2 regions of the Thermorhabdus hydrogeniformans genome follow, and region 2 is predicted to be linked to the other one. Evidence: riboswitches for the same ligand, from Rfam matches in the RefSeq annotation. Region 2 holds a riboswitch; the other holds the start of a gene.
The links. Region 2 has a riboswitch for FMN ahead of ACKX14_RS08925 (ECF transporter S component). Riboswitches for the same ligand answer to the same signal wherever they lie in the genome.
Positions count from the first base shown of each region.

Region 1: linked by a shared signal. The riboswitch ahead of ribD (bifunctional diaminohydroxyphosphoribosylaminopyrimidine deaminase/5-amino-6-(5-phosphoribosylamino)uracil reductase RibD) and the one ahead of ACKX14_RS08925 (ECF transporter S component) in region 2 are both predicted to bind FMN.

Region 1 covers NZ_JBJYKD010000019.1:1,328-17,742, forward strand. The annotation lists gene ACKX14_RS10090 (Na-translocating system protein MpsC family protein) at 251-628, opposite strand; gene ACKX14_RS10095 (hypothetical protein) at 813-1,286, shown strand; gene ACKX14_RS10100 (glycosyltransferase family 4 protein) at 1,605-2,756, shown strand; gene ACKX14_RS10105 (hypothetical protein) at 2,759-3,784, shown strand; gene ACKX14_RS10110 (glycoside hydrolase family 130 protein) at 3,796-7,344, shown strand; gene ACKX14_RS10115 (response regulator) at 8,034-9,023, shown strand; gene ACKX14_RS10120 (HD-GYP domain-containing protein) at 9,735-10,382, shown strand; gene ACKX14_RS10125 (DUF342 domain-containing protein) at 10,413-12,221, shown strand; FMN riboswitch at 12,359-12,503, shown strand; gene ribD (bifunctional diaminohydroxyphosphoribosylaminopyrimidine deaminase/5-amino-6-(5-phosphoribosylamino)uracil reductase RibD) at 12,598-13,683, shown strand; gene ribE (riboflavin synthase) at 13,777-14,442, shown strand; gene ACKX14_RS10140 (bifunctional 3,4-dihydroxy-2-butanone-4-phosphate synthase/GTP cyclohydrolase II) at 14,529-15,731, shown strand; gene ribH (6,7-dimethyl-8-ribityllumazine synthase) at 15,795-16,259, shown strand.
Region 2 covers NZ_JBJYKD010000015.1:24,007-40,421, forward strand. The annotation lists gene ACKX14_RS08895 (sigma-54-dependent transcriptional regulator) at 1-708, opposite strand, end outside; gene ACKX14_RS08900 (PTS sugar transporter subunit IIC) at 990-2,279, opposite strand; gene ACKX14_RS08905 (PTS lactose/cellobiose transporter subunit IIA) at 2,292-2,633, opposite strand; gene ACKX14_RS08910 (PTS sugar transporter subunit IIB) at 2,634-2,948, opposite strand; partial or broken gene ACKX14_RS08915 (IS21 family transposase) at 3,338-3,596, shown strand; partial or broken gene ACKX14_RS08920 (IS21 family transposase) at 3,605-3,771, shown strand; FMN riboswitch at 4,153-4,285, shown strand; gene ACKX14_RS08925 (ECF transporter S component) at 4,365-4,982, shown strand; gene tsaE (tRNA (adenosine(37)-N6)-threonylcarbamoyltransferase complex ATPase subunit type 1 TsaE) at 5,217-5,672, shown strand; gene tsaB (tRNA (adenosine(37)-N6)-threonylcarbamoyltransferase complex dimerization subunit type 1 TsaB) at 5,672-6,427, shown strand; gene rimI (ribosomal protein S18-alanine N-acetyltransferase) at 6,393-6,857, shown strand; gene ACKX14_RS08945 (acyltransferase) at 6,849-7,325, opposite strand; gene tsaD (tRNA (adenosine(37)-N6)-threonylcarbamoyltransferase complex transferase subunit TsaD) at 7,477-8,487, opposite strand; gene ACKX14_RS08955 (ABC-F family ATP-binding cassette domain-containing protein) at 8,548-10,455, opposite strand; gene ACKX14_RS08960 (FadR/GntR family transcriptional regulator) at 10,653-11,393, shown strand; gene ACKX14_RS08965 (bifunctional nuclease family protein) at 11,464-11,886, opposite strand; gene ACKX14_RS08970 (ornithine cyclodeaminase family protein) at 12,269-13,294, shown strand; gene ACKX14_RS08975 (hypothetical protein) at 13,307-13,453, shown strand; gene ACKX14_RS08980 (GrdX family protein) at 13,494-13,865, shown strand; gene ACKX14_RS08985 (glycine/sarcosine/betaine reductase component B subunit) at 13,920-15,206, shown strand; gene ACKX14_RS08990 (glycine/betaine/sarcosine/D-proline family reductase selenoprotein B) at 15,234-16,415, shown strand, end outside.

The sequences.
Region 1 (16,415 bases), on a different contig from region 2:
GAAAATCATGCTATCATTCCTCGAAGGAAAATAGCATAACATTTCCCTTGGAAGCATTTATTTGACGGCCTCGAACTATCCTTTCGGATCTTTCTTATCCAGTCCAAATATAAAATTTTATACAAGCCTGATATTAATATACAGATAAATAACACTTTTGTCAAGAATGATTTTAAAAAATCTTTTATCAAATTTTGGAATAACCGTAACCTGAAGCATTATATAATTAAAATTTTCCCCCCGGCCTTTCTCAAGAGTATTCTCTGGCCAGGAATTCTTCCACCGGTTCCACGGTGATTATCATGGTTGCGGCCAGCTGGTTGACGGGATCATAATCTTTCAATACCGTCCTTATTTTTAAGCCCGTGGCTTCCTCGAAGGCTCTCTTAAAGCGAATCTTGAATTCATTAAGCAGTGCCAGATCCATGAGCCGTGCGGTGAAAGTGTCTTTGTCATCCAGGTGTTTCAAAACCGATATTCTGCGATTAAGGGCCAGAATAATTATCTTGTCTCCGAGTATGTCTATTTTCTGCCAGTCGAGCCCCCTGCCGTACATCTCTTCATTGACCTGATTGTTTATTTTTATAATCTCCTGCTTAAAATCGCCAAGGCCCTTCAAAAAAATCACTCCCCAGGTGACTTTTACCCCCGGCAGCGGGGGATTTTTTAATCTTTACTTTATATTCTACGCGGTATGTTTTTTTCCTGCCTTGTCTTGAAAATTATTTAAGTGAAGCTGTGTAACAGCCTCCGGCATTTATGAATATATTATAAAATAATAAAGAGCAAATCTGACAGGGGGGTAAATCAATATGCAACTGGGGCTTGAACTATACGCCTTAAAGGCGGTAAATATTATGGACGACCACAAAATACTGATGAAAATAGAAGTAAACGGAAGAGTCATGGAAGAAAGTATAGGCGAAGATTCCTACGAGTTTTTCGGCATGATCACCGGCGGAAAGAGACTTTCGGCCATCGGCCGGAAAAAGCGCTACACTTACGGGGACCTGGTGGGCATTTTTGAGGCCGAGCCAGCTACTTGTATTAACTTTATGTTTTTGGACGCGGAAGATGAAATCAACCTTGTTATTGAGACAAATGTATGGCTTGACCCGGGTCTTTTTGTTCAGGATGTCATGTTAAAAATATACTCGGAAAACAGGACTCTGGAAATACCTCTTTCGAGGCCTGATATAAGAATGGCCTGGCCAAAAAGAGGTTTGTTCGTCATCGACATTGGAACTTTTGTAAGGGTCCTCTATGCTGAAAGACGCATATTTTAACGCCGGTCTGAATGCATATTTGACTATTATTGACCATTATTCAAAAATAAGAATGAATACTTTTAATCACCTGTCCTTTATCCGCGCCGGGGGCATTTTTTTTTATTTTTAGACTATAATGCAATATTTGCAATTCAAAGCGACATATACTAAAATATTATACCACCAAAGGAATTGTTTAGAAAATTTAATTGATTAAAAAAGCGATAAGGTTGGATAATTCAGGGCTGAATATAAAATAATATTAATACTGACTGAATGAGCATATAATGGGTAATGCATGCCTTTTTCAAAATAACGACACAAGGGGGTATATATATGAATCTCGCCATACTAACCACTTATCCTCCGCGGGAATGCGGTATAGCTTCTTTTTCAAAAGATCTAAGGGATAACCTTGTAATGTGGGACCAGAATGTAAAGATCCTGGCCGTCAGCGACAAAAACTCATCATATAAATACCCGCCTGAAGTGGTTTTTGAACTGTGTGAAGATAAAAAAGACGATTATCACCTGGCTGCGGAATTCGTCAACACCGCGGACCTGGATGCGGTTTTCGTGGAACATGAATACGGCATATTTGGGGGAAATGACGGCAGCTTTGTACTGGACTTTGTGGTGAATCTTGAAAAGCCGTTTATACTGAATACCCATACGGTCCTGCCCGCACCGGGGTTCCGTCAGAGGGGCATTCTGAGCAGACTGGGGCAGAAGGCTACAGCTGTAATATGCATGACCCGGCGTTCGGCAGAGCTTTTAAACAGGGTTTACAGGGTCCCAATGGAAAAAATTTATGTGGTGCCTCACGGTGTGCCCATTTTTAAAGAAAAACCCAGGGAAGCCCTTAAAAAAGCATACGGGATCGCCGGAAGGCCTCTTGTGACCACCTTCGGGTTTATCGGGCCGGGTAAGGGAATCGAGCTGGGTATTAAGGCCATATCTTATTTAAGGGAAAAATACCCCGATATTGTCTATCTGGTGGCCGGAGAGACGCATCCCAATTTAATGAAGAAGATGGGGGAGGTCTACAGGGAATCGTTGGTGGAACTGATAGAGACCCTGAGGCTGGAAGAAAATATAAGATTCATCAACAGGTACATCAGTCTCGATGAACTGGGAGAAATTCTATTCATGACCGATGTTTACCTTACCCCTTATCCCCACCGGAACCAGGCGGTAAGCGGGACCCTATCCTATGCCATCGGCTGCGGCAGGGCGATAGTTTCAACTCCCTATGATTATTCTCTTGAAGTGCTTTCCGACGGAAGGGGACTTGTGGCGTCCGAGGCGAACCCTGAGAAAATTGCCTCATTGATAGATTCCATCCTGTCAAATCCCCAGTTGAAATCACAGCTTGAAAAAAGGGCCGCAAAACTGGGCAGGACGATGTTTTGGCCCGAAGTGGCCCGGTCTTACGTCAATATCCTGGAAAATATCCTCCAGATCAAGGCCAGCAGGAAGGTGTTTTAGGCATGTACAGGCACTTTATAAATATGACGGACAACACCGGCATGATACAGTTTTCCGACAAGTCAAAGCCCATGCCGGAAAGCGGTTATACCGTCGACGACAATGCCCGGGCACTCATTGTGGCCATGGGCATGAAGGAGAGGGAACGGGAAAGGCTTATAAAAGTCTATTCCAGATTTATGGAAGAAGCGCAGGATAGCGGCGGTGTGTGGTGGAACCTGAAAATAAATGGAGAGTTTTCACCGGTTTTAAATTCCGAAGACTGTATAGGCCGCGGCGTGCTGGCGGCGAGTTTCGCTCTGAGCTGTGATATAGCCGAGGCGAAAAATTCAGCCGTGAGGATGTTAAAAAAGGCTTTGCCGGTGGCCTCCAGATTAACTTCCGCCCGTGCCATGGCATACTTGCTTCTGGGGCTTGTAAACCTGATTAACAACTCTTACGACCCTGCGCATCTTCTGCCTAAGGCCAGAGAAATGGCCGGCCGGTTGATCGACCTCTATGAAAAAAACCGCGGCGACGGCTGGCTGTGGTTTGAAGATAAACTCACTTACTGCAATGCCCTTCTGCCGCATTCCCTGTTTGGCTTTTACACCATAAGCGGTGACAGGAAGGCCCTGAAGGTGGCCAGGGAAACGTTAAAGTTCCTGACGGACTCGCTGTTCAGGAGGGGTTATCTAATTATTGTGGGCAACCGCGGCTGGTGGCAAAAGGAGAGCGATATTCCGCCTTTCGACCAGCAGCCTGTGGATGCGGCTTCCATTGTGCTTGCCTGTCTGCAGGCGTATATCGCCACAGGGGAAGCGGAATACGTTGAAAAGGCGCAAATGGCGTACAAATGGTACTGGGGTAAAAACATAAACGGCCTGCCCCTCTTTAATGAGGAAACCCAGGGATGTCATGACGGTCTGATTCCCGAGGGGGTAAATCTTAACCAGGGGGCGGAAGCCATAATTTCGTTTTTAATGGCCCACCAGGTGTTGAATGACGTGATGGAAGAAAAACGCCAGGTGTTAATTCCCGCGGTGTGAGGAGGAACTGTATGGGTGCTGGATTAAAATACGGGGAGGACCTGTTTTACGAAACACTGGAGAACATAAAAAAAGACCTGGTGAAAACCGGAGAAGTGGATGTGGTTATAGGCATTCCGTTTTATAATGAAGAGGAAACCCTCCCTGAAGTCGTCAGAGTTGCCAGGGAGAGTTTAAAATCGGGGAATCACAGTAAACTTATCGTATGCGCCGGAGACCCCGCCGGTGAAAAGGTTTTAAAAAGATTAAAAGAAATGGACAGCGATGTCACCGCTTTTTTAATGCCTTCCGGAGTAAACGGAAGGGGTTACAGCATCAGGGCCATATTCGAAGTGGCTCGATTTTTTGAGGCTGATGTGGTGCTCCTGGAAGCCGATTTAAAAAATGATGGAGAAAGGGGTTTAAAACCGCAGTGGATAGACAGACTGGCGCAGCCCATATTCGGCGAATACGACCTCGCCATAGCCAGGTTCAGTCGGCATCCCTTTGAGGATATTACGGGAAACTTCCTGGTATCGCCTTTGATTGAGACGCTGTACGGTATGAGGTTTTCCGACCCTTTGAGCGGAGTTTTTGCCATATCCCACGACCTGGTGGAGGATATGTGCGCCGAATTCGACCAGTTCAGGGAAAGAGCGGGAGGTTACGGGATAAACCCCTGGATTGTCACCACGGCGCTGAAATGGCAAAAGCGCATATGTGAGGTGTATCTGGGGGCCAAAATGTCGCCTGTCACCCTGGTAAAGAAAAATCTTGTATTTAAAGAAATGACCAGGGCTCTTATTGCCTGCATCAAAAAGGACGAAGATTTCTGGTTAAACAATAGTATCACTTTAAAAAGACCAGACGCGTTTGTGGGAGAAGAAAAGGATCAGCCGCTGGAGGTAATCTGCGATTACAAGGAGTTTGCACGCACATTTAAGAGGTATTATTTTCATTACAAGCACCTTTTTGAAAAACTACTGCAAGGCGATTTAATAGATGCACTGGACCGCCTGGCCGAAAGCCGGGCCGGGTATTTCAATTTTTTGCCCGGCGTCTGGGCGAGGGTGGTTTATGATATATTGCTGGCGGCAGGTTTCGAATCAGGAGTCGCGGAGGAAGACCTGCTGGAGGCCCTCAGGGCCGTGTACGACGGCATTGTGGCGGAGTTTTTAAAGCAAATGGCCGACCTTGAAAAAGCTCTGACAGCAAGCGGCGTGGATGCCGCTCCCATAATTTCGGCCAGGGCCCGGGATATTTTCGAAGATTTCGCTCACGCTTTTTTGGCATATAAATCCGAATTTTTAAGAAAATGGAAGTTGAAGGCAGATGAAGCAAGGCCGGTGCTCACTCCGCTGGATTACCTGGAATTTATACCCGGAGTTCCGATAGTATTGCCCAGAAAACTGAGGGGGGCGGGAGACAGGGAAATTTCGACAGGCGACGTTTTCAGAAGGCTTCAGAAAAAATACGAGAACGCCTTCAGGGATTTCATGCACCTTCTGGGAACGGATACCGGCGCTTCATCGGCGGAAATAGGCGATAAGTTAAAGAGCTTTATGCAACGGATGGAAAATACCATTGACAGGCTGTGCCCGGGAGACCTGCACACGGCGGAAGGCACCATGATTTTTCTCAGAGAGCTCTTTGAGATCTTCCCGCATAAAAAAGTATTTTGTGTCAAATGGGAGATCCTGAGAAAATTGCTCTATGAATTTCCGCCGGCCAATCTGTTGCTCAGACTGGGCTATAAAAACATGCGCCAGCTCCTGGACAACATGGATGTCAGGGACATCCTGACCCTGGCTCAGACTGCGGAGGACAAGGATTACTTTGACAGGATATTTTACTGGCTCAAAGACAACTTGAGGCCTGACAGTTTTGAAGAGGCGGAGCTCAAACCTTTGGTCATAAGCCAGCATAATTTTGCTGGGATAGGAGAGTTCAGGGAGATTTCCGACCTGAACCGCTTGACGGCGCGCATCGCGGTCACGAGTCTTGGCAAGGGTATGGGCGGTGATTTTCCCAAACTCAGGTATTTTACGAGGGTGGCCAAGAGCATAGTGGAAGCTGAACACTTTTCTGATCTATGGAGAATGTACGCCCGGGAGCGGAAAGAGGTGGGGCGGAAGTTTGCGAATTCCATTCTGGGGCACTACGGAAAGGCCATGTTTTCCGCCCATCACATATTTGAAAACTGGCACCAGAGGGAATTTGCGGCGAGACTGGAAATACTTTCCCGGAGGCTGGCGGAAGAAAACTTGGCGGAGGAGTCGAAGGATATAAGTTTGATGGCCAGAGGGCACGGCCTGAGCATGATATTGAAAGATGGCACCTTCATGCCGTGTTCTGCATGGAGCTGGGCCAGTTTCAGTTTCAAAGGCGGAGAAGGAATTCCCACCCCACTTTTTTTACATGTGGAAAGGGACTGGTTCAACCATGACCTGCTGGAAGAGATATATAAGGAAATGGGGTTTAATCCGGGGGAAATAATGGAGCAGGTTTTCCAGCTCATCAGTCAGGGCCGCGAGAGCAGCGATCTGACAAATGCACTTCTTGGGATTAAGCCGCCGTCGGAGAAAGTGGTGATCCAGGAACCGGAAACGTGGCCCGCGGCTGGGGAACTGAAGAGGTACAGGTTGAATCCTATTTTAAATCCCGTAAAGGAACACTGGTGGGAAAACCGCTATGTGCTGAATACCGCCGCCATCAGGATAAAGGACAGGGTTTACCTTCTCTACAGGGCTTTCGGAAAGGATGAGGTGTCAAGAATCGGCCTGGCCATTACGGATGGTTATAATGTCATTGAGAGGCTTGACAGGCCCCTGTTTGCTCCGGAAACCGAACAGGAGAAAAAGGGTTGCGAGGACCCCAGGGTCGTGCTGATCAACGATGAAATATTTATGCTTTATACCGCCTATGATGGAGTGGTGGCCCAGATAGCCGCTGCATCCATATCCATAGAAGACTTTTTGAATCGCGATTTTGACCGGTGGAAGAGGCGCGGCCTTGCATTCCCCGGCCTGTGGGATAAAGACGCACTTTTGTTTCCGGAAAAGATTGAAGGCAAATACGTGATATATCACAGGCTGGAACCGAGTATATGGATGGCTTATTCAGATGAACTGGTATTTCCGTGGCCCAGGGAAGGCCATAAGATTATAATGGGCCCCCGGGCGGGTATGATGTGGGACTCTCTGAAAATCGGAGCCGGATCCCAGCCAATCAAAACCAGGTATGGGTGGCTGTTGATATACCACGGCGTGGACCAGGAGATGGTCTACCGGCTGGGTGTCATTTTAGCCGACCTGAAGGACCCGGGCCGGCTGCTATACCGCTCCCCCAATCCTATTTTGTCCCCCGAGACCGAGTGCGAAATAGGCAAGAAAGGAGAATGCTGGGTGCCCAATGTGGTGTTCACCTGCGGAGCGGTCCCGGCCGAGGACAAAGAGGTGCTTGATGATGACGACGAGATTCTGGTTTATTACGGCGCCGCGGATACCAACATCTGCCTCGCCACGGGCAGAGTGGGAGAGCTGATTCCGGAAGAGGTCAGGAGAAGGATAAAAACAATGTGAGGTGCTGCCCGGAGAATGATTGTAACCCGGAGAATATTGTAAAAAGTGTTATTTAGACCCTGTTTCTTTGAAATTGTCAGCATTATAGGTGTTATTATAACAAACTTTTAAACCCTGGAGGTTTTCCTTCAGGGTAATTTTAATGGGCTTTTTTACATGTTGCAAAGCCGTTCAATCATGTAAATAGACCGTTTTATGAAAAAAGAGAAAAACGCCGGAAAAATTGTTTATATAAGACTGGCATAATTTTACAATGGTTTCTTTTATAGTATCGTGGTATTATTTTTATTGAATCGAGTTCGCGGCCAAGATTTAAGAAAATTATAAAATAAAAACAAAATTCTATATACGGCGGGGCGATTTTTTATTAAGCGGGGTATAGGCCGGCCTTTGATTCGGCGACTATGCCGACCTGAAATAACACATATGACATTATCTCTAGTGTTAAAAATACATATAAAAAGGTGACATATATAATATTTACAGGTGATTTTTATAAAACATAAGATAATTTTGTATAAACTTTAAAAGAGAATTTCCGTTGATTGTGCCGATAATTAATAAGGTATTTGCAAGACCTCGACAAAACAGATGCGGCTTAGTCGATCGGGAATGGGTTCTTCCATGCTAACTTCCTCTGCATTTATATTACGCGTAGACATTATTAACTCCGGTATGGAGGTCGCGCAATGCTTAATATACTTCTTATAGATCCCGACAGTGAGAGCAATTCAAAAATGTCGAAAAGAATAAGGCAGACGGGGCATCGGGTGAAAGAATGCAGCGATTTTTATGAAGCGGTTCAATTATTAAGGGAGGATAACTTTGACGCCATAATAACGAGAGTAACTTCCTCTGACTTTTACATACCGGATTGTTCACCATCACATTTCACTTACAATAAAAGCAGGTATATTGCCCATTATATCGGAGATAGTGAAAGCAATGCAAATAAAGAATTTTCTGAAGTAATTGCCGAATTATCTTTTAATTACATTAGAGAAACGAAAGACAATATTTTTTTGTGCGCCCTGGACAACAGGAGCGTCGATGTGATGATAATCGAGCCGACTGAAATTTTGCGTATAGGTCTCAGGACGATAATAGAGGATACATCTTTTTTTAATTACGCAGGCGAGGCGGAAAGGGCGTGCGATGCCGTCTCCTTGCTGCAAAAAATACACGCAGACGTAATCCTGCTTGGTGTAAACCTGCAAGATAGTAAGGAGCTGGAAGCCTGTAGGCTGATTAAAGTTCAGCATCCGTATTTGCATTTTGTAATTTTCTGCAACCATGAAGAGCAGGAGCTTGCATTTCAATATATTAGAGATTGGGCGGATGCTATTTTGCTAAAAAATTGTGATAAAACCGATTTAATATATGCCATAACCAAAGTAGTTCAAAGGGGGAAATTTATAGATCCGAAAATAGTTAATGGATTGCTGGCAAAACCAAGTAGCGAGAGCGGTAAAGATCCGCTGCACCTTTTAACGGCTCAAGAACAAAAGGTTTTTTACGGGTTGGCCTTGGGAAAAACAAACAAGGAGATAGCCAGTGAACTGTATCTGTCCCCGGCGACAGTAAGAAATTACGTCTCAAAGATTTTGCGCAAGCTTAATTTACCCAACCGGTCTGCTGTGGCATCGTATGCCATGAAAATTTTATATATTCAAAGATAATTATAAAAATGACATGGATTAAATAGCGATTGCGGTGATTGTGAAATTCGACATAATTATATAGATAATGACAAAAGTTACACAGGTGATTGCAAAAAATGTGACGAATAATGATAAAAATTGTGACAAATATGACCCCTGCAAGATTTGCATTTAATATTTTTATAGTATATATTGTACATAGAGTAGTAAAATTTACCTATATTTCCAGGTCAATAATCCTAAATACCCTAAATACTGGGTAAGGTTTCCGCCGGGTTTTATAAGGGTGGATGAAAAACATGAAATAATAATATCATAAAAATAATTAATATTTATAAATTCAACAAAAATTAAATATAAATAAAAATTTCAAATTAAGCGTCGGGTTTGATTTCTAAGCCTTTTGCTTATATTTTTAGGAGGATTTTAATGCAATTATTTTCAAAATGGAATCATGAAGATAAGACCAGAGTCATCGTCTTTGCGCTTGTGTCGGTTATTTTTTTAATTTATTTAACAGAACCGGATTCTGACATTTTGTCACCGGTTTTTTACATAATACTTATTTTTCTATCGGCTATAAGCTTTTCCACGAAGTGGAGCTGGGTTTGCCTGCCTGTGTTAATCTCCCTGTGGGGCTATGTCTACCTGAAAGAACATGCCGGAAATCTTGCTTTATACAGATTTGTGCTTTATCCGGTAGTTTTTGGGCTGGTTTATACGGCGGGCTTGCAATTTAGAACAATGCTCATAGAGTTAATCAGCAGTAGTGAATTTGTTAAAAACCAAAATAAGGAACTTGAACAGGTTTACACCGGAATGTTGAGCGCTTTAGTTAGTGCAATTGATGCAAAAGATGACTTTTTGCATAATCATTCAAAAAATGTTGCGGAAATCGCTCAAAAAATCGCTCGCGGCATGGGTTTATCCTCTTCGGAAGTAAAAGAAATATATTATTCGGCCCTTCTCCATGATATCGGGAAAATCGGTGTCAGAGAATCTACACTCAATAAAAGTTCACCTCTTACAGAAAGTGAGTGGTGTGAAATAAAAAGGCACCCGATTATAGGGGCTTTAATACTGGGCCATGTTCCGCAGTATCAGTCACTGGCAGATAATGTGCTTTACCATCACAAACATTTTAATGGCAATGGATACCCGGAAACAAGACTTAAAGGCAAAAATATACCGGTTGGGGCACGGATAATTGCAGTAGCGGATGCTTTTGACGCAATGATCTCAGATAGGGTTTACAGAAAAAAGATGACCATTTTTGAAGCGTGCCAGGAGTTAAAAAGGTGCAGCGGAACCCAATTCGATCCGGATATCGTAAAAGCTTTTATAGCGATAGTTTGCAGTGAATATCAAAAGAATTAGCGGTCCATTAAAAAACTGGGGGCATAAATGATGAATAAAAAAAACCCTGATATGATTGCTGGCTTTAATGAAATGTGCGCAGATATAAATGTCAATAGCGACAATAAAGGAGAAACATGGGTAGCGTTTGAAAAGGGGAAGTTCAAAGTAAACCACCCCAGTCAAGGCCCTTTTCCTGTTGTCGTTCCTGGTAAAAATTTACTATTTAAAGTCAATGGTGAAGAAAAGTGCGAACCTACACCTGTTAGCATGGGCGACAGGTTGGAAGTAGAAGTTATTAACGAATATCAAAAGGGTTCATGGAGTATAGAGATATCAACAGATGGGCTTGAAGCTCTGCTTTCTGTAGAACCTTCCGTTAAAATCGAAAGGTACCTGCCGGATTTTTCCCCTGCAGAACGTTTACATCTTGAGCCTCTAGAAATAAGAACTTATGAAAGTCCGCTGACGCCGGACGAACTTTTATCGGAATTGAAAAAACTTAATATTTCATATGGAATCGACTGGCCTGCTTGTGTTTCTGTCAGCAATATTAAAGAGCCGACAAAGATTATAGTAGCGAGAGGCAGACCTCCTGAGCATGGTATTGATCCCAGGATTGAAATATTATTTCCAACTGAAGAGAAAGAAGTTGTGCATTTTGAAGATGGGAAGGTTGACTTTAAAAATCGTTTTAAATTTACTTGTGTTTACCCCGGCGAGTTGCTTGTAAAAAAAACACCAGGCATTCAGGGTAAACCCGGAATCGATGTAAAGGGACAGGTTATTCTGCCGCGTGAATTTGTTGATATAGAATTGGTTTCAGGCAGCGGGACCGTCCTGAGTTCCGACGGCAACATGATCATTGCCGCGTCCCAGGGAAGGCCTGTATTACATAAATATGGCAACAGGGTAGAGGTAAAGATTTTGCCGTATCTCGAACATTTCGGCGATGTAAATATGGAAAGTGGTAATATACATTTTTCAGGCGATATCTTGATATCGGGCGATGTTAAAGACGGCTTTTCTGTAATAGGGGCGGGCAAAGTTAAAATAGGCGGTATTGTGTCGCATGCCACTGTGAAAGCGGAAGATTCTATTACAATTAATGGCAATGTGATTTCTTCAACCATAGTGGCGGGCAATGAGGCGTCAAATACCAATCTGCTGCGTTTAATCAAAAAATTGAAAGACCAATTACAAAAACTGGTTTCAATAATTAACCAGCTCATAAACGTTGCGCCTGAAGAATATAAATATTCTCTGGGTTCTTTGGTTAAAATTGTAATAGACAGCAAAGTGCCGGAAATATCTCGCGATGTTGAGAGCTTCAGTTCCGAAGTGTCAAAAATGCCGGATATTTTGAGGCCGACGGGATTGACCCAATTTGCGGAAAAACTGGAAAATATGCTTGTTAAAGCGCCTTTATCGGTTAAGAATATATTAGAGCTGGAGAATCTTATTAAAGATGTTTTTAAATGGTACCAATTCTTCAATACGAGTCAGAAAAGTAAAAGTGACATAAGAATGAAATATGCGCTTAATTCAAATTTGGTGGCTACGGGAAATGTATACGTAACCGGCCATGGGTGCTATAATACAATGATTAACGCAGGCGGAAGAGTTGATATTTATGGTGTTTTTCGAGGCGGTGAGATATATGCTCGCGGTGACATATACATAAAAGAGTTAGGGTCGGAAGTTGGGGTAAATACCAGGGTGTATACCGAAATGAATTCTAAGGTGGTGATCGAAAAAGCGTATTACAACACCATTGTCCAGATAGATAAGTACAGTTATAAGTTCGATAACATATCAGAGGGCATAAATTTGGATATAGAAAAATTAAAAAAGTCATGATGGTGATTTGAGCAGATGATGCGTGCTTTAAATACTGCGTGTAAATCAAAACGTGATGCCCAAAATATGAGAGGTTGTTTTTTTTAGGATTTTGTAATAAAATAATTACACATAAAATAAATTGAATATGCACTGTTGAAAGTCTTCAGGGCAAGGTGAGAAGGCGAAAGCCTTCAATTCCTGACCGGCGGTAAAAAGCTTAAGCTTTGAGCCCGCGAGCCGAAAGGCGGATCCGGTGAAATTCCGGGGCCGACAGTATAGTCTGGACGGGAGAAGACTGTTTTAACTGTAATGTGCAATGACCGTTACCGCCCTGAAGATTTTTCTTCAGGGCTTTTATAATGCCCTTAGGATGTATAAGTTTGGAGGATGATAGATGGAAAGGGACGAATTTTTTATGCATAGGGCACTTAAGCTTGCGGAAAAAGGAAGGGGGTATACCAGTCCCAATCCCATGGTCGGTGCAGTGCTGGTTAAAGATGGAGAAATAGTCGGAGAGGGTTTTCATAAAAAAGCCGGTGAACCCCATGCGGAAATACTGGCCTTAAAACAGGCCGGAGAGAGGGCACAGGGTGCCGAACTTTACGTTACTCTGGAACCGTGCAGCCATTACGGCAGGACGCCGCCATGTGCCGAAGCTATTGTAGAAGCTGGAATTAAGCGGGTGATAGCAGCCATGCAGGACCCCAACCCCATGGTGGCCGGGCGGGGTATAAAAAGGTTAAGGGAGGCCGGTGTAGAGGTAACGCTTGGAGTAATGGAAGAAGAAGCCAGAAAATTAAATGAGGTCTTTGTTAAATACATCACTTCTAAAAGACCGTTTGTGATAGGGAAGATAGCCCAGTCGTTAGACGGTAAAATAGCTTTAGCTGCGGGCAAGTCCAGGTGGATTACGGGAGAGCCCGCTCGAATAAGGGTGCATGAACTTCGGAGCTGGTATGATGCGGTTATGGTAGGTATCGGGACGGTGCTGGCGGATGACCCGCTTTTAACCTGCCGTTTGCCGGGCGAAAATAAAAATCCGGTGAGAATAGTGGTGGATTCTGCTGCAAAAATACCCCTTGATGCCCGGATGTTAAAATGCGGCGGCAGGGTAATTCTTGCTGTGACGGAAATGGCGGATAGGGACAAAATACGGGTTTTGAAAGAAAACGGAGTGGATGTGATAGAGACCCGGTCTGAAGATGGCAAAGTTAACCTGGCGCAACTTTTTGAGATTCTTGGGAATATGGGTATAACCGGAATTCTGGTGGAGGGCGGGTCGGGGCTTCTGTCTTCCATTGTAAGGCAAAATCTTATGGACAAACTGTTGATATTTTTGGCGCCTTTGCTGATAGGGGGAGACGGATTGAGTTCGATAGGCAGGCTAACAATCGATGATTTAAAAGAGGTTCCAAGATTTGAAATTAAATCTATCGAGCAAGTAGGCCAAGATCTCATGTTGGAAGCATACCCGATCTGACCTTTGATTAAAGTTAAGGTGATGGTCGGAGCCGTTTTAATTCGCGATAAATTAATGAATTTTTTTATACTTTTTTTATAGGGAGATGTAAATGTGTTTACGGGAATCGTTGAAGAAATGGGAGTTGTTTCTCAAATTACAAAAACGCCATCGGGAGCTGAAATAACAATTTCCTGCAAAAAGGTCCTGGAAGATTTAAAGTTGGGTGACAGCGTAGCGGTAAACGGTGTTTGCCTTACCGCAAGAGATGTGAGGAATAGTGCATTCGTCGCCGATGTAATGCCTGAAACTCTAAAAAGCACCAACCTGGGAGAACTTTCCCGGGGCGATTATGTGAATTTGGAGAGGGCTCTAAAATTCGATGGGCGCTTCGGCGGCCATATGATTTCGGGGCATGTTGACGGAAGAGGGAGAATTCTCAAAACCTATCCTGAAGGCAATGCGGTGGTTTTCCAGATAGGCGTGCCATCGGAGTTAATGAAAGACATGGTTCCCAAAGGCTCCATTGCCGTAGACGGCATAAGTCTGACGGTTCAGGCTGTGGGAAATCAAAGCTTCACGGTTTCTATAATTCCCCATACGCTGGCGTCTACAGTTTTGCGGCATAAACGCCCCGGCGATACGGTAAACATCGAGACAGACATTATTGGAAAGTATGTGAAGAAATTTTTAACGGAGAGTAAAACTGCTTATAATTTTGCTGCGGAGGCAGCCGACAAAAGTCTGACAGCAGAGATTTTAAGGTCGTACGGATTCTGAATTTGCGATTTTTCCGCCAAAACCCTTATATAATCCACTATCATAATGATCAATAAAAAATTCTTATCGTGAGGGAGAATTATATTATGTCTGAAAAATTTAATTTTAATACAATTGAAGAAGCTGTTGAAGAAATTAAGCAGGGTAAGATGATCATTGTTGTGGACGATGAGGACAGAGAAAACGAGGGAGATCTGCTAATGGCTGCCGAAAAAGTGACTCCTGAAGCTATCAGCTTTATGGCCACCTACGGCCGCGGGCTCATCTGTGTCCCTATAACGGAAGAAAGGGCAAAAGAACTTAACTTATCGCTGATGGTCAGCCAGGGTAGCGATCAGTTGGGAACAGCCTTTACCATTACGGTTGACCATATAAGTAATTCCACGGGAATATCGGCTTATGACCGGGCTTCTACCATAAAAGCCCTGTTAGCCCCCTCCACACGACCTGAAGACCTCCGGCGGCCGGGCCATATTTTCCCTCTTATAGCCAGAAAGGGCGGGGTTCTGCGAAGGGCAGGTCATACCGAAGCTGCAGTGGATCTTGCCCGATTGGCCGGCTTTTATCCCGCAGGAGTCATATGCGAGATCATGAAAGACGATGGGACCATGGCAAGATTGCCGGACCTTGTCAGGTTTTCCAGAGAACACAATTTGAAAATCATCACAATTGAGGAACTCATAAGATATAGAAAAACCAGAGAAAAACTGGTGGAAAGAATAGCCGAGACGCAGCTTCCTACCGACTTCGGGGAATTTAAACTTTTATGCTATAAAGACGTCATTACCGGCGAAACCCACCTGGCGCTGACAAAAGGGGAAATAAATCCTCATGACGTACCGCTTGTAAGGGTGCACTCCGAATGCCTTACCGGAGATGTATTTTTTTCCCAGAGGTGTGACTGCGGGCCCCAGTTGAGGGAAGCCATGAAAATCATTCAGAAAGAAGGGAAGGGTGTAATTTTATACATGCGACAGGAAGGCCGCGGAATAGGCCTCGCCAACAAGATAAGGGCTTATGCTCTCCAGGATGCGGGATTCGACACGGTAGAGGCGAACCTGAAATTAGGATTTCCGCCGGATCTTCGGGATTACGGCATTGGAGCGCAGATATTAAAAGACCTGGGTATAGAAAAAATGCGCCTTTTAACCAATAATCCAAAAAAAATTGTGGGTCTTTCAGGATACGGCCTTGAAATAACAGAGCGAATCCCGCTTAAAATCACCCCTTCAAAAAATAATATAAGATATCTAAAAACCAAGAGGGAAAAACTTGGTCACCTGTTATAATTGTATCTGGTTTTCACCCTTTATAAAATTTTAATATTAAAAAATTTAACAGGGAGGATTTTTATGCCCAAAATAATAGAGGCCAAACTGTCTGCCGAAAACCTGAAATTCGGTATCGTAGTCAGCCGCTTTAATGAATTTATTACAGAAAAATTGTTAGAAGGAGCGCTGGACTGCCTTGTGCGACACGGTGCCGGAGAAGAGGATATTGAAGTGGTGCGGGTGCCGGGGAGTTTCGAAATTCCGCTTGCTGCAAAACTGCTGGCTGAAAGCGGGCGCTTTGATGCGGTAATATGCCTGGGCGCCGTTATCCGCGGTGCCACACCCCATTTCGACTATGTGGCGTCCGAAGTTTCCAAAGGGATAGCATTGGTGGCACTGGAGTCAAAAGTACCCGCCATATTCGGCGTTCTTACCACCGATACCATAGAACAGGCGGTAGAAAGGGCCGGTACCAAGGCGGGCAATAAAGGCTGGGATGCGGCACTGACGGCCATTGAAATGGCCAATCTAAAAAAGTTATTGTAATTCCATCCCGAACCATCTGATTGCACATAATTTGAGGACGGCTTCATCAGGCCGTCCTCAATGGTTTAAGATGGGAAGTAACTAATTTTTTGAGAATACTGCTCCATTAAACCCGGACAAATACCATAGTTCACTCAGAACAACCTGAAGATGGAT
Region 2 (16,415 bases):
ACCTTTATCCATTACATAAAAAAGCATTTCCTGACCTTCTGGAGGAAGCCTGTGCACTTCATCTAGAAAAAGTATTCCATTATTTGCATTTTCTATTATTCCTTTTCTAGCCACATCTGCTCCAGTGTATGCACCTTTAATACATCCAAATAACTCAGTCATTAAAAGATTCGGGTTTTGAGCATAATCTGCACAATTGAAAGTTACATACGTTTTAAACTTTTCGGGCACTTTTTTCTGAGCTATTGAGTACATTAAATCTGCAAGCATGCTTTTACCTACACCAGTTTTACCATATAAAAGTGTATGCAAGCCAAAAGGCGGATATAAAATAGCCATATTTAACTGTTCAAAACAAGATTTTAAGCTGCCTTGTAACCCTATTATATTGAATAATTTATCTTCATCTTGATTTAAAATTTCATCAATGGAACTAATCTCAAAAGAATTAATCTCTTCAAGCTTGTATATATTTTTAATCATATCTACAGGGAAAAATAAAGTGGGACGCCCTACGAACTTTATGACCTTCTCTTTTTTTACTAAATTATTTAAGTCTTTACTAATATTTGCCCTATCCATTTCTAATATTTCTGATAGTTCTTGGGCTGATAAACCAAACTTCTTTGACCCATTCCAATTGTCATGTTTGTATTTTTTTGTACAAAGTTCCCTTAATTTATTAAAAATTATTTCTTCCCGTTTCATTGAAGTTTCACCTTCTAGTAGACTTTTACAGTAAGTTTTTAGATATCTCAAATGTTATAATTAGAGAAAAATACTGGGAGTATATCTATTATCATGTTAAACGAATCAAAAGCGAAGAGCAATAGTTTCATTTCAGTTGTAAGAGAACTCGCATAAGAAAACAAAAAATCTAAGTCCTAAGACATAGAACAACTCATTTAATAAAATAGCTTGTTATACTGAGTTAGTATAACAAGCTTATGACAATCAAGGTTATTTTGACAAAGTATTAAGCTCTTTTTTTACTTTTCTGTGTTAAACTCTTGTTCCTTTTCTATTTCGCTCTTTTCAAATGCTTTGAAGAAAGGATAATAAATTACAACACCAATAAGGAAATTTATTACAACTAACAAGACAGCTCTCCAATCTCCGCCTGTTCCAAGATAAGCGTAGATTGGTGGGGGTGTTGCCCAGGGAAGTTCAACAAATACCCTTGAGGCTAAATGTAAAGCGATTGCCCCGTATGTTACGAAAGCTGCCACAGTTGCAGATAGGATAAACGGAATGATAAAATACGGATTCATTACAACCGGGAGACCGAATACCAATGGTTCAATTATGGTAAAGATAGCTGCTGGCGTACATGCCACAGCCAAGGCTTTAATATGCTTAAGTTTTGATTTATACATCCAGAATAGTAAGCCCCATGCCGAAGATGTCCATAATACCATCCTTTCTAGAGCGGTAGTCCAAATATGGGGTAAATTAGTAACTGGGGCTCCACTAGATAATGCTTTAGCATTTTCAGCTACCCAAGCAGCTAGCAGAGGCTGAGTTATTGGAGCAAGCATATTATCTCCATGTAAGCCAGTGCTCCATAACAACATTCCTATAAATACTCTTGCAGTAAAGGCTACTATGCTATCAGCAGCTGAAAATATAGGCTTCATTAATGTTGATAAAAATGCAACCAGGTCAAATCCGATTATTGTCCTTATTCCCCAAGTAACTCCAGCAACTATTACGAAGGGTATCAGTGCAGAGAAAGCGTTTCCTACTCCTTGCGGAACCCCTGGAGGCATTTTTATTATTAAATTCTTTTCTATACACATGCGGTAAACCCAAACTGAAAATATAGAAACTACAATTGCTGCAAAAAGCCCAACAGCACTAAATGGTCCTATTGATATTGTACCATCTTTTACAATATTTGTTGTAATTAATAGAAAAGACATTACCCCTAATAAAGCAGCACTTAAAAAGTCAAGCTTATAATGTTTTGCATAGGACATAGCTATGCCTATAGAAACATATAGCGATAAAATATTCATAGTTAAATTAAACAAAACCAGAAATTTATCCGAATAAGGAGACATTGATGGTATTAAAGGTTCACCTTTACCGATCCAAGGTTGGCCTAATGCAGCTAATAGTAAAAATATACTTCCTAAAATTATAACAGGGGTTGCGCCGACCAAACCATCTCTAACAGCATTCAAAATAACATTATCTGCTACTTTGGACATGGGACCTGCCAGTTTATCCATGACAAAGGAGACTATCTTATCATTTAAACTATTATTTTTTTCCACGGAGTATACCTCCTATAATTTTTTACTAACAAAATTTTTTAATTTGTGTATTTGCAAAATACAATCGATTAATTCTTTTATCAGATTAATTTCTGATATAGCAGTCATCAGATGATCTTGGGCATGTACAAGTATAATTGGCAAATCAATAGTATTTCCATTTGCTTCTTCTGCCAGTAATTCTGTTTGTACATTATGAGCTTTATTTAATTCATCTTTTGCATTATTCATATACTTTTCGATGTTTTCGAAATTATTCTGCTTTGCTTCATTCAAAGCTTTATATGCTTCGGATTTAGCATTCCCAGCATACAGTATTATTTTAAAAGCAATCTTTTCTATGTCTATGGCCATTTAATTACCTCCATTATTGTTTTTAATATAAAGTGATTTAGCAGACTCAAGAACTTTTTTCCCATCTATTCTTCCATAAGCAATAGGGTCGATTATATCTACCGGTTTATTGTAATTTACGGCAATTTTCTTGATTTCGTTTAATTTGTAACGTAATTGTGGACCAACTAAAACAACATCATAATCTGTTATAGCATCCTCTAGTTCCGAATATGCCACAGCATTTATTTTTGTGTCCGGATCAGCAAATTTTCTCATACTAGATACTAATAAGCTTGTTGACATACCAGCAGCACATACAAGCAATATGTTCAATCTTACCCCTCCCTTCTTAAATTTATTTTTCATGCTTATAATTTTTAGCAATTACCGTGCCAAATTAATAAAGCAGCCACGAACTAAAAAACTACAAGGTTTCTATATTAAAAAAGAACACACAATAAATTTTAAATAACAAGAGTGTTACTCTGTTATGAAGGAACATATTCATAAATTTAGTTGGACTGACTTTTTTACTCCTCTGTAATGTGCCATTGTTTTTATTTCAATAGCTTTTCATTTCTGGGTAGGTTATTGCTCTAAAATAACTACGGGCATCGGACCAATTGTAGCTGAAAAGTAATCGCCGCTGGTGTAAATTTTCCAGAAGCTACAAAAAGGTGTTGCTCCACCTCTTAGCAAAATATACCTATCATACTAACATAATGAAATACCTTCGGGCAGACGGCATCCTGGAGAGGAAGCCGCAATCCCAAGAGAGGATCAAAGCTCGAACCATTCAAAGATATCATTCAACGGCTGATGAATTTTTGTATATTTAATTGCGAACTTATCTACGAAAAGATAAAAGAAGAAGGCTATACCGTCGGCCGCACAATCTTAAGGGGTTATGTAAAGGAATTTAGATCTCCGAAACAGTTACCCGCTGTATGGGGCTACGAAACCGAACCCGGCCAGCAGGCTAAAGGCCCTGCGACGTCCATGCACTTATCCGATGCATGATCCACGGTTTTAAATATTTCGGCGGAGTAACCGACATAGTCCTCACCCCAAAAAAAACCGGATACTGGGCATCGACGAAAACAGAATACCCATATGGAACTCCACTTCCGAAGACCTTGCCGCAACCCTGGGCTTTACTATGGTATCTTAGTTTACTTTACACGCCTTTCCTGGCTTATTGAAGACCTCAAAAAGCCCATAAAGGAGCCAGCGAGAAAAAGACATGAGAATCAATACGGGGCCAAAGCTCGTTGTAGTCGATGAAGTAGGCTATCTCCACATTGACGGCCCAGGCTCAAATTGCTTCTTTCAGCTATAGGTGCCCCATATGAAAGGGGGAACATTATCCTCACCGGCAACAAAGGCTTTTGGGAATGGGGAGAGCTGATGAGAGATAAGATCTTATGCTTACCGCGGATGACATTATCATAAAATAACCACAAGGCCGAAAGGATGGGTATTGAAAATTCAGCGGGCCTGTGCTATAATGTAAAAAATAAATTGAATAGAAATTGCAAAAGACCTTCAGGGCAGGGTGAAATTCCCGACCGGCGGTATGCCCGAGAGGGCGAGCCCGCGAGCTCCTTTTCAGGAGCCGATTTGGTGAAAAGCCAAAGCCGACAGTAAAGTCTGGAAGGAAGAAGGTTTTAAGTTTATGCCTGTAAATGCCCTGGGTTTTCCGGGGCATTTTGATTTATAATTTTTAACAAATAACAGGAGGTCTTGACTATGTCGGCAGTAAATCAAAAGGCTATCAAAAAAAGTATGCATCAAACCAGAGTCTTAACAAAAACCGCGGTCCTTGGAGTCCTGGCGTTTTTAATCATGCTTATAGAGGTCCCTCTGCCGCTGTTCGCCGCCTTCCTCAAGCTGGACTTCAGTGACGTACCGGCGCTTCTGGCGGGTTTTGCCATGGGGCCGGGTGCCGGCATAATGGTGGAAGCCATCAAGAATATCCTGCATGCAATTTTCAGGAACCAGACGGCATTCATAGGTGAGACGGCAAATTTCGTCACAGGCGTTCTCCTGGTACTTCCCGCGGCGTGGATTTATTCCCTTAAAAAATGCAAGAAGAACGCCATTATAGGAATGGCTGTGGGCACGATTGTGATGGCCCTGGGCATGGCTGCAGCCAACTACTATGTCCTCGTGCCGCTGTATCAAAAAGTTTTAAACATACCCACCGACGCGGTGGTGGCCATGGGAACAAAGGTCAACCCCCGCATAGTTGACCTTAAGACACTGGTGGTATACAGTATATTCCCATTCAACGTTCTGAAAGGCATTGTGCTCACCATAATTACGGCCCTGATTTATAAAAAACTGTCCCCCATACTGCACAGGTAGAGAGTAAAAAGGCTCCATTGCGGAGCTTTTTTTATTATTTAATCCCGCTTTTAGCTGTCTTTTGATAGAGCTTGTTTTTTGCCTTTGCATATAATAAAATATCTTTAAAGATCGGATTTTCCGCCAAAGGATATAAGTGAACCGGTAGATAATTATTCGGCATTAATGCTGTTTGAAAGGGCGTAAAGTTCGCCGGCCGTTCACACCGGTTATTTAAAATGAAAAGGTGTAATTATGGAAAAGGTGTTTGAAACCCGCAGCGAAATAGAGACTGAAAAACTCGGCGAATGCCTCGGCCGTCTCCTGGAAAGGGGCGATTTTATTGCCCTGAGCGGTGATCTTGGCGCCGGCAAGACGGCGTTTGCAAGAGGCATCGCCAGGGGGATGGGTATAAATGAGGATGTTACCAGCCCCACGTTTACCATCATAAACGAATACGACGGGGTTTTGCCCCTGGCTCACATGGACGTCTACCGGCTAAAATCCGTCGAAGAACTGGCAAACGTGGGATTTGACGATTACCTGGAAGGTTTTGTGGTGGTGATGGAGTGGGCCGAGAAGGTAAAGGAGATGCTTCCCCGGGATTTCCTGTGGGTTGAAATTGAGGCTGTCGATGAAAAACGCCGCAAAATAAACTTTAAGTCAAACAGCAAGCATTACGATAAAATCCTCCGGGAGCTGAATCTATAATGTATATTCTGGGTATTGACACCTCTTCTATGGTGGCCACAGTGGCACTTTTAAGCGAAGAAAAACTCATTGCCGAGTACATTGTAAACAATAAAAAGAACCACTCGGAAAAGCTGATGTTAGTTCTGGACCGCGTTCTGGAAGACGGGGGGATAGCCCTGGAGGAAGTTGACGCCATTGCGGTGGCCAGAGGCCCCGGTTCTTTTACGGGGATCAGGATAGGCATGGCCTGCGCCCAGGGTATATGCCACGCCCTCGATAAAGCACTGATAGGCATCAATACTCTGGACGGTCTCGCATATAATTTAATGGGTGAGAGCGGCCTGCTCTGCCCGGTGGTGGACGCCCAGAGGGGGGAAGTATACACCTCGCTTTATCGTTGGGAGAGCGGAAATTTGAAAAGGTTCAGGGATTATGAAGTGGTAAAGGCCGTAGATCTGGTCGAAGAACTAATGAAAATGCCGGAAAGGGTGGTGGTTCTGGGCGACGGGGCGCCGCTGGTAAAAGGATTTCTTGATGAAATTGCCGCAGACGGCCGAAAAAGCGGAAGCGGAAATAATAATGTTTGCATAGCGCATCCGGCTTTTTCAATGCCCAGGGCTTCGTCGATAGCGGCAGCCGGGTTAAAGGAATACATTAATGGAAATTTTGACAGTTGCTTTTCCATAAAACCCTTTTATATAAGGAAATCTAACGCAGAAGAAAAATGGGAGGAGCGCCATGGAGGAGAGAGCTCAGGAGAACGTGGTAATTGAACTCATGAAAATGCATCACCTGGACGATGTGATGAAAATAGAGCAGGAAAGCTTTACCACACCCTGGTCTCGCTATACTTTTACCTGTGAGCTGAGGGATAACCAGTTTTCACACTATATAGTGGCCAAATGCGGTGATAAAGTTGTCGGCTACGGCGGCATGTGGATAGTTCTCAACGAGGCCCATGTCACCAATGTGGCGGTGCTCCCCGAGTACCGGGGGGAAGGCATCGGAGAGCTCATAATGAGGACCCTTATGGCCATTGCCAAGAAATACGGCGCGGAAAAGATGACACTTGAGGTCAGAAAGAGCAACTATGTAGCGCAGAATCTTTACTCAAAGTTGGGTTTCGAGCCCCGGGGCATAAGGCGGGGGTATTACGCGGACAACAAAGAAGATGCCATCATAATGTGGAAAGACTCACTTTAGCGGCCTTGCCGGGATTCCTCCCACCATGGCGTTTTCCGGCACGTCCCTGTTTACCAGCGAACAGGCGGAAACAATGGCGCCGTCACCTATTATTACTCCGGGCAGTACTGTTACGTTGGCTCCTATGGTGACGTTTTTTCCTATTATTACCCTGCCTTTTCTCCATTCTTTTACCATGTACTCATGGCCCAGGATGGTGGAATTATAACCGATGATTGAGTTGTCGCCGATTTCTATCATTTCCGGAAAAAAGATATCGAACATGGCCATGAGCCCCACCGATACCTTTTTGCCCACTTTCATTCCTATTGCCCTGTATAAAACATTTTTCAGTGGAAGCCAGGGCAGAAACCTGCAGGTGTAAATCACAATAAAATTTATTACGACCTTCAGGGGATTTACCGTCCTGTACCAATGCCAGAGGGAATTGGCCTCTCCCACCGCCGCATGTCTCTCAACTCTCCTCATGCTCAACCTCCAAAAAACGACCTTTTTTTGGGAAAATAAGTATTTATCCACATATCCACAGAGTTATCCACAGCAAAAAAACTAAAAAACCGGTTTGTCCATGACTTATCCACAATATCCCCAGGCAAATAATGCACATTTCCACAGCTTGTCAAAAAATCCTTAGGGTGGCGTGGGCGTTTAACGTCATATCCGATCGAAAACCTTCGAAATATCTGAAAGTGCCGGCACATGCGATCATGGCGGCATTGTCGGTGCACAGCTCCGCCGGGGGGAAGTGGATGTTAAACTCGTTTCCGGCCCTTGCCTTAAATTCTTCCCGGAGCCTGCTGTTGGCCGCAACCCCTCCGGCCAGGGCTATGGATCTGACATTTTTCCTGCGGGCCGCCCGCATGGTGTTTTCCACCAGGGCGTCCACTACGGCCTTCTGGAAGCTTGCGGCAATATCCTCGACGACCACAGGCAGGCCCTTTTGCCTCATGCGGTTGAGATGGTTTAAAACGGCGGATTTGAGGCCGCTGAAACTGAATGAAAGGTCATCTTCCCTTACATGGGCCACCGGAAAAGAAACAGCGTTTTCGTTGCCGCGCTTTGCCGCCATGTCAATCAACGGCCCTCCCGGATAGCCCAGCCCCAGCGCCCTGGCGATTTTGTCAAAGGCCTCCCCGGCCGCGTCGTCGACAGTCTTGCCCATCACTTCATATTGCCCGTAGCCTTTTACGTAGACCAGGTGGGTATGGCCGCCGGAAACCACCAGAGACAGGAACGGAGGCTCGAAATCACTTTCCAAAAAATTGGCGAATACGTGGCCCTCGATATGGTTGACCCCGATGAGGGGTTTTTTTGTCGCATAGGCAATGCCTTTGGCATAGGACACCCCCACCAGCAGAGCTCCAACCAGGCCCGGCCCCGATGTCGCAGCTATAAGGTTGAGATCGCGAAAACTTACCCCGGCGTCGTCCAGGGCTTTCTGGGTCACGTGACATATGGCCTCCAGGTGTTTTCGGGACGCTATTTCCGGTACCACGCCGCCGAACTTCTCATGCCACTTAATCTGCGAGAATATGCAGTTGGATAAAATCTTTCTGCCGCCCTTTACAACCGCCGCCGAGGTCTCATCGCAGGAAGTTTCGATACCAAGAGTCAGGAAATCCCTGTCAATCACCTGAAATTCTCTCCTTAATTCAATTTATTTGTAAGGGTCAATGTGCATTTGTCTCACTCAATTATTTGTTGCAAGGTCTGATTCACCCAGGCATTCATATAACCTTTCCAGCTCTGAAAGAACCGCCCTGTACCTGGCGTTGGTCTCCCTTGCCTTATCGGGGTTGCTGTACACTTCCGGTTTGCACAACAAAAGCTCCAGGCTTTCCAGTTCATCTTCTTTCGCCAGTATGGCCTGCTCCAGTTGTTTTAGCCTCAGTTCCTCCTGCCGTCTTTGTTCCCGCTCTTTTCTTTCCAGATACTTAGCTTTTCGCTGCCGGGTCTTGCTCTGGCTTATTTCCGGGATATCATCCTGCCTGTTTTCTTTCTTTTTTTCAATGTAATATTCATAACCACCGTCAAAGTCCCTTATACCTTCCGCGGAAAACTCCCATATTCGTGTGGCGATTTTTGCCAAAAAATAACGGTCGTGAGAAACCGCTATGATGGTACCGTCGAAGTCCATCAGGGCGTCTTCCAGTTTCTCTTTTGAGATGATGTCCAGATGGTTGGTGGGCTCGTCCAGGAGCAGTAAATTCGCCCCCTGCAAGATGGCTTTTGCTAGTGCCACGCGGCTTTTTTCGCCGCCACTCAATGTTCCTATGGTCTTTTCCACTTCGTCACCGGAAAATAACAGACTGCCCAGAAAGGTGCGAACCTGGGTGAGGGAAAGATCCGGGGCGGCGCCCCACACTTCCTCGAGTACGGTGGAGCCGGGCGAAAGGTCTTCCTGCTCCTGGGCAAAATATGCCGCCTGCACCTGATGGCCGTAATAAATGCTTCCCTCCCCGGGTTCCAGCTTACCAGCCAGAATTTTTAAAAGGGTCGATTTTCCTATGCCGTTGGGCCCCACAATTCCTATCCTCTCGCCGCGAAATACTTTTACATTTACCGATGACAGTATTTTTTTATCGCCGTAAGAGAAACTGAGGTTGTCGACCAGGAGCACCTCTTTTCCGCTGGACTGCCGGGTGCTGAATTTTACGTTAAACTTCTGGTCTTTTTTGGTGGAGACTGATTTGGGTAAAAGTTCCTCAAGCCTTTTGCGCCGGCTTTCGGCCTGGATGTAATTCCTGTGGGAGATAAAGTTCTGTATGCTCTTCTTGAGACGCTCGATTTCCTTTTGTCTGAGTGCAGCGTGCTTTTCTTCAATGTTTACCCTGGCGTGCTTTTTCGCCATGAACTCGGAATAATTGCCATTATAAACGGTGAGCCGGCAGTCTTCCAGTTCAAAGATCTTGGAAACCACCCGGTCTAAAAAGTATCTGTCGTGGGAGACTACCAGCAAAGCTCCGGTATAATCCTTAAGGTAACTTTCCAGCCACTGGAGTGAATCGATATCCAGGTAATTTGTAGGCTCGTCCAGGAGCAGGAGATCCGGAGATTGCAGCAATATCCGGGCGAGGGCCAGGCGCGTCTTCTGGCCGCCGCTTAAAGCCGAGATGGGTGTCGATTCTTCTTCAAAGCCCAATCCCTTCATGACTCCCCGTATGCGGCTCTGTATTTCATATCCTCCCAGGTTTTTAAAGGCCTCGGAGAGGGCCGAATACCTTTCCATCAACGGCTTTAAGCGAGTGTCATCGCCGTAGACCTCAGGCCGGGACATGGCGACTTCCAGTTCCCTGATCTCCCTCTCCATCTGCCGGTATTCTTCAAAAACCGACTCCAGGGCTTCCCCCACAGTTTCATACCCCTCGAATTTAATCTCCTGCGAAAGATAGCCTATTTTCGCCCCTTTGGCAACGGCGATGCTCCCGTTGTCGCAGGAGATTTTCCCCGCCAGTATTTTTAGCAGGGTCGATTTTCCGGCGCCGTTTAAGCCAACCAGCCCTATTTTATCCTTTTCTTCAATTACGAAACTTATGCCTTCCAGTATTTTATCGGCGCCATAACTCTTGTCCAGATTGGAGATGGAGATAATGGCCATTTAAAATCACCTTTATAAATCAAATCCATGTAATATGTTAGCACAGTCAATATCAAGTTACAATGATAAAAATTTTTAAAATATTTGTTGAAAAACTCATGAAAAAAATTATATTCCTTTAAGAGGAATTTGAAAAAAAATATAGAAATATATAAATAAAGGTGGGTTACCCAGTAACCCTAATTAGGGAGGAAATCATGTACTTCCAGAAGATAAAAAATATCAGGCTTTATGAAACCATAATCGAACAGATAAAAGAAATGGTAGACCGTGGAGAAATGCAGCCCGGGGATAAGTTTCCCTCGGAAAGGGAGCTCATGGAAAAGCTGGGCGTGAGCCGGGCGGTGCTGAGGGAAGCTTTTAGGGTGCTGGAATCCAGAGGCCTGGTGGAAAGCCGCCCGGGCGGAGGCAGGTTTTTGAGAAAGATCAGCGGTTTTCAAATGGTAACCACTTCCTCCCTGGACCTTGAGAGGGATGCGTTGCTGGATGTGGTGGAAGCCCGGGAAATAGTGGAAGTAAAAATAGTAAGGCTTTCGGTGCAGCGGGCGTCCGATAAGGAAATCGAAGACCTGCTTGCTATGGACAGGGAATTTCACGGGGCACGCAAGAATCTGGAGGAATATCGCCAGAAAGATAGGGATCTGGCGTTTCATCTCGCCCTGGCAGAAATGGCCCATAATTTCATGTTGAAAGAAATGATAAACTTCATGCTGACACTCACACGAGACTTGCGGGAGAAATCCATCCTGGATTATGGCGACTGGCTCCGGCTTTGCGAACAGCATAGCGATATCGTAAAAGCGGTGGCCGACAGGAATGAGGGAGAAGCCGTATTAAAAATGAAACTTCATCTAAACCAGCTGCGCCAGGATATATTAAAGCAGGATAAATTAAAGGTTGGAGAGAACCCAAAACGCGGCATGAATTTATCCCGTTAAGGCCGGGGTTACTAAGACGCTCATAGTAACCCCGCTTTTTTTGGAAAAATGCGAAAATCGTTAATGACAATTATATATCATTATCCTCAAACTTCATGTCTGACATATCGTATGTAAATTCTACCAGTCCGGGAGCCATGTATATGGGAGCGTTACAGCGCAGGGCGAGTGCGATGGCGTCGCTGGGCCTTGAGTCGAGCACGATAATTTCCCCGTTTAAGGTTATATAGATTTCGGCATAGTAAGTGTTATCCCTTATATCGGTGATGATTATTTTATCCAGCTTTCCTCCCAGGTGTTCAATGACGGATTTCAAAAGGTCATGGGTCATAGGGCGGGGAGGTTTTACTCCCTGCAGGGGCAGGACAATGTTATTCGCCTCCAGTGCACCTATCATTATAGGCAACACTTTTTTTTCGTCTTTATCAACCAGCAAGACCAAAAAATCTCCCGTCGGGCTGACTGTGACTGCTTTAACTTTCATTTCAAACATTTTACCACCTCTAAGGATAAAAGTGATATATAGCATTAACATATTAAGATTCAATCTTTATCAAGATTAATTATATCACTTACTTCTGCCTGCTAAAGCAGGTAATATTTAAGTTAAAAAATTGATAAAAATGACAAAATAGTTAACTAATAAATAAATATCTATCAAGGAAAAATATTAAATATTTAAAAGAATAAGAAGGAATTTTTTATTATTTGGAGAAATAATAATAATAAAAATAAGCTGGGTTACCAAGTATACCTATGAAGAAGGGAGGGAGTATTGGTGACGACTCGAAAAGCAATTATTGGAGGGTGAAGAAAAAATCAAAAATAAATAGAAATTATTAAATAGTAATAACAAATTGAATGGGGGTTATATTATGGATCTTGACTTATATGACCGTCAGTGGCTTTCCCAGAAGATAGAAATCGGTAAGGAAGTATTGTATTTGACCCAGGAAGAGTGCAAAAGCGTAGGTCTCACGATTGATGACATCATCGATATAACAAGGGAGGCGCTGGTAGCCCACGGTAAAAAAGAGTATGAGATGCCGGCAAAGATAGGCATTCATCCGCTGCCCGAGGTTTTTTTCCATGCCATGCCGGCTTATGTGCCGTCAAAGCATGCGGCCGGGATGAAGTGGGTTGAGTGCTTTCCGAAAAACTACGAGAGATTCAATTTGCCCCAGACATCAGGCTTGCTCATATTAAATGATGAGTATTCCGGCTGGCCCCTTGCAATAATGGACGCCATATGGATTACCGCCATGAGGACTCCAGCCGTTACTGCCCTGGCTGCCCAGGCCCTTCACCCGGACGCCGAAACTTTCGGGATGTTCGGATGCGGCGTGCAGGGGACGGGTCACGTGGAATTTATAACACATACCCTTAAAAATCTGAAGAAAATTTACATTTACGATATTCGTGAAGAAGCAATGAATAACCTCATTGCTGCTGTTCAACCCAAGATAGATGTGGAAATAGTAAAAGGCAAAAGCCCTGAAGAGGTTGCAAAAAGCTGTGAAGTGCTGAGCTCCGCTACATTAATCTTGAAGACGCCTTTAAAAATAGTAAAGGACGAATGGATATCCAGAGGCCAAACCATACTGCCTTGTGATTTGAATACCTACTGGGACCCCTTAATCGCGAACAGGGCGGATAAATATATTGTGGACAGCATAGATGAACATGAGTTGTTCGAAAAAATGGGGTATTTCCCCGACGGCTTGCCGGAGATTTACTGTGAAACAGGAGAGGTGATAGCCGGTTTAAAGAAGGGAAGGGAAAGCAAAGAGGAGCTTATAGTTAACAGCAACATTGGTATGGCTGTGGAAGATGTGGTCCTAGGCAGGGAAATCCTGAACCGGGCATTGAATATGGGCATAGGGAGGAAACTTCCTTTATAAGAGACGGGAGGTATGGAGAGGCAGGCAGGTCTGCCTGCGGCCAAGATGCCTGAAGCGTTCCTTTCGGTTATAATACAGGCAGCAATAGAATACGTCTTGGAGAGTTTTAATCCAAAAACCTTTTTGAATCTTGCTATGATAGAAGAGTTTGTCTCATAAGCATTGATAGAGTAAGGCTGGTTGTAAAAGGGGGATTTCGTTGAACAGATACTTACTACTCAGCAATAACCCGCTGGTCGCGGAAAATTATAAAAATGTTTTTTTTTATAAACGCCCGGCATTTGAAATACTAGTCATGGCACGAAATATGGTGCACCAGGGATATCCACTGCTTTCTCATCCCCTTCCCGCGAATTTTAAAATGATATCATCGCCGTATAAAACCATAGTCTTCAGCAACGAAAAGAAAAGCATCGATATTTTTCATTTAGAAGTAATGGAGAACAGTATATTAAAATTGATGCGTAATGTTGGTGAAAAGGGCATGTGCCATGATAATGATAGGGAGTACCAAAAACTGGATCTATGGTATACAACTACAGTCTTAAGGGAACTTGAAAAAATTTGTTAGATTTAAGAACCCTGTTGAGCCGTAAGGTTAAGAAAGGCCAGGGAGGTTATTTTTATGAGGCTTGAGCTGGGCGAGATCTTTATAAAAGATGTCATTTTTGGTAAAAAAACGACTATTTTTGATGGGGTACTGGTAATAAACAAAGACGAACTCATTCAACGGCTCAGAGACGATAAAAGAATAAAAAATGCGGAGATTGATATAGCGCGCCCCGGAGAAAAGGTCCGCATAATACCCGTTAAGGATGTTATTGAACCCAGGGTAAAAGTAGAGGGGGGAGGAGAAGGGTTTCCCGGTGTTACTCATAAAATTGCCAGAGTGGGCCAGGGAAAAACCAATGCATTGAGGGGGGTTGCGGTGGTAACTACTGGCCCCATAGTAGGTATTCAAGAGGGGCTCATAGACATGTGGGGGGAAGGTGCAAAATATACGCCGTTTTCAAAGACCCGCAACGTAGTGGTTCATGTTGAACCCATCGATGGCTTAGAGGAGCACGAACATGAAGAAACCGTCAGAAGTGCCGGTTTGAAAGCCGCCTCATATTTGGGGGAGGCCGGGAAGGACATAAAGCCCGATAAGGTAACCGTTTTTGAGCTGGGTTCCATCGCCGACAATGTAAAGAAATATCCCGAACTTCCAAGAGTAGTGTACATTGAGATGGTGATTTCCCAGGGCCTCTTGCACGATACGTACATATACGGCGTGGATGCAAAGCAGATTTTACCCACTTTAATTCATCCAAATGAAATTTTGGACGGGGCGGTGGTCAGTGGAAACTGTGTGGCGGCATGCGATAAAATCACCACATATCAGCATCAGAATAATCCTGTGATCCTGGATTTATATGAAAAACACGGCAGAGAATTGAATTTTCTTGGAGTGATACTTACCAACGAAAAAGTGACGCTGGAAGGCAAAATGAGGTCCTGCAGTTATGCCGCAAACCTTGCCAGAATGCTGGGGGCTGAAGGTGCCATAATCACGGAAGAAGGGTATGGTAATCCGGATACCGACCTTCTTCAAATCTGCAGGGAATTGGAAAAATCGGGAATTAAAACCGTATTGATCACCGACGAATGCGCCGGCAGAGACGGGTTGTCTCAAGCTCTTGCGGATGCTGTGCCGGAGGCGAAAGCCATTATTTCCACCGGCAATGTCAGCCATCTGGTGAAACTGCCGCCGGCCGAAAAGGTAATAGGCAGCGAAAAGGCTATATCAAACCTGTCCGGCGGATTTGATGAAAGCCTTTGTGAAGACGGTTCCATTTTATGTGAGCTAAACGCCATAATTGGCTCCACGTCGGAAATAGGTTTCTTCAATCTGACCACACGGCTTTATTAAATGTGAGATAAAAGGGAGGGTGATTTCTTGAATAATAAGTTTCGGGTGGTTTACTACTTGAATCAGTTTTTCGGGCAAATAGGCGGAGAGGATAAGGCCGGCATCGCACCAGTTTTCAAGGAGCGGGCGGTGGGGCCTGCTCTTGCTTTTCAACAGCTTATAAAAGACGAAGGTACAGTTGTGGGGACCATAATATGCGGTGATAACTACTTTAACGAAAATACCAGGCAAGCCCTGGAAATGGTTACAGGCAAAATCAAAGAATTCGGCCCCGATGCGGTTGTGGTCGGCCCGGCCTTTAATGCCGGAAGATACGGTTTGGCTTGTGCCGAAATAGGCAAAGCCGTCTCGGAGACTATGAATATACCTGTGGTATCCGGCATGTACCCTGAAAACCCCGGCGTGGAACAGGGCAGGAAATACATGTATATAGTTCGAACATCGGATTCTGCGGCAGGGATGAGAGAAGCATTGTCTAAAATGGCCCAACTGGTGAAGAAATTGGCGGCGGGCATCCCTCTTGATTCCCCGGAAAAGGAGGGTTACATCCCGCAAGGAAGGAGGGTGACCGTTTTTGCTGAAAAACGTGGTTCAATAAGGGCGGTAGAGATGCTTCTCAGGAGATTAAAAGGAGAAGAATACCGGACCGAACTTCCTATGCCTGAATTTAACCGCGTCGAACCCGCACCACCCATACAAGACCTTTCCAAGGCAACCATAGCTCTTGTCTGCAGCGGGGGAATTGTTCCTAAAGACAATCCCGACAGGATAGAGTCGGCCAGCGCCACAAAGTATGGGAAATACTGCCTGGAAGGTGTGTTTGACCTGAAAAAGGGGGATTATGAGACCATCCACGGGGGCTACGATCCGGTCTACGCCAATGAGGACCCCGACAGGGTCATGCCTCTGGATGTGTTGAGAGAATTGGAAGCCCGGGGAAAAATAGGACGCATATATGATTATTTTTACAGTACCGTGGGAACCGGAACCTCTGTGGCCAATGCTGAAAGATTTGGAAGGGAAATAGGAGGACAATTGAAAGCGGCCTGTGTCGACGGCGTGATCCTCACGTCCACCTGAGGCACCTGTACCCGTTGCGGCGCAACGGTAGCCAAGGAAATAGAAAGTTTCGGCATCCCGGTGGTCCACGTATGCACGATTATTACTATTTCTCAATCGGTTGGAGCCAACAGGATAGTCCCCGGGGTT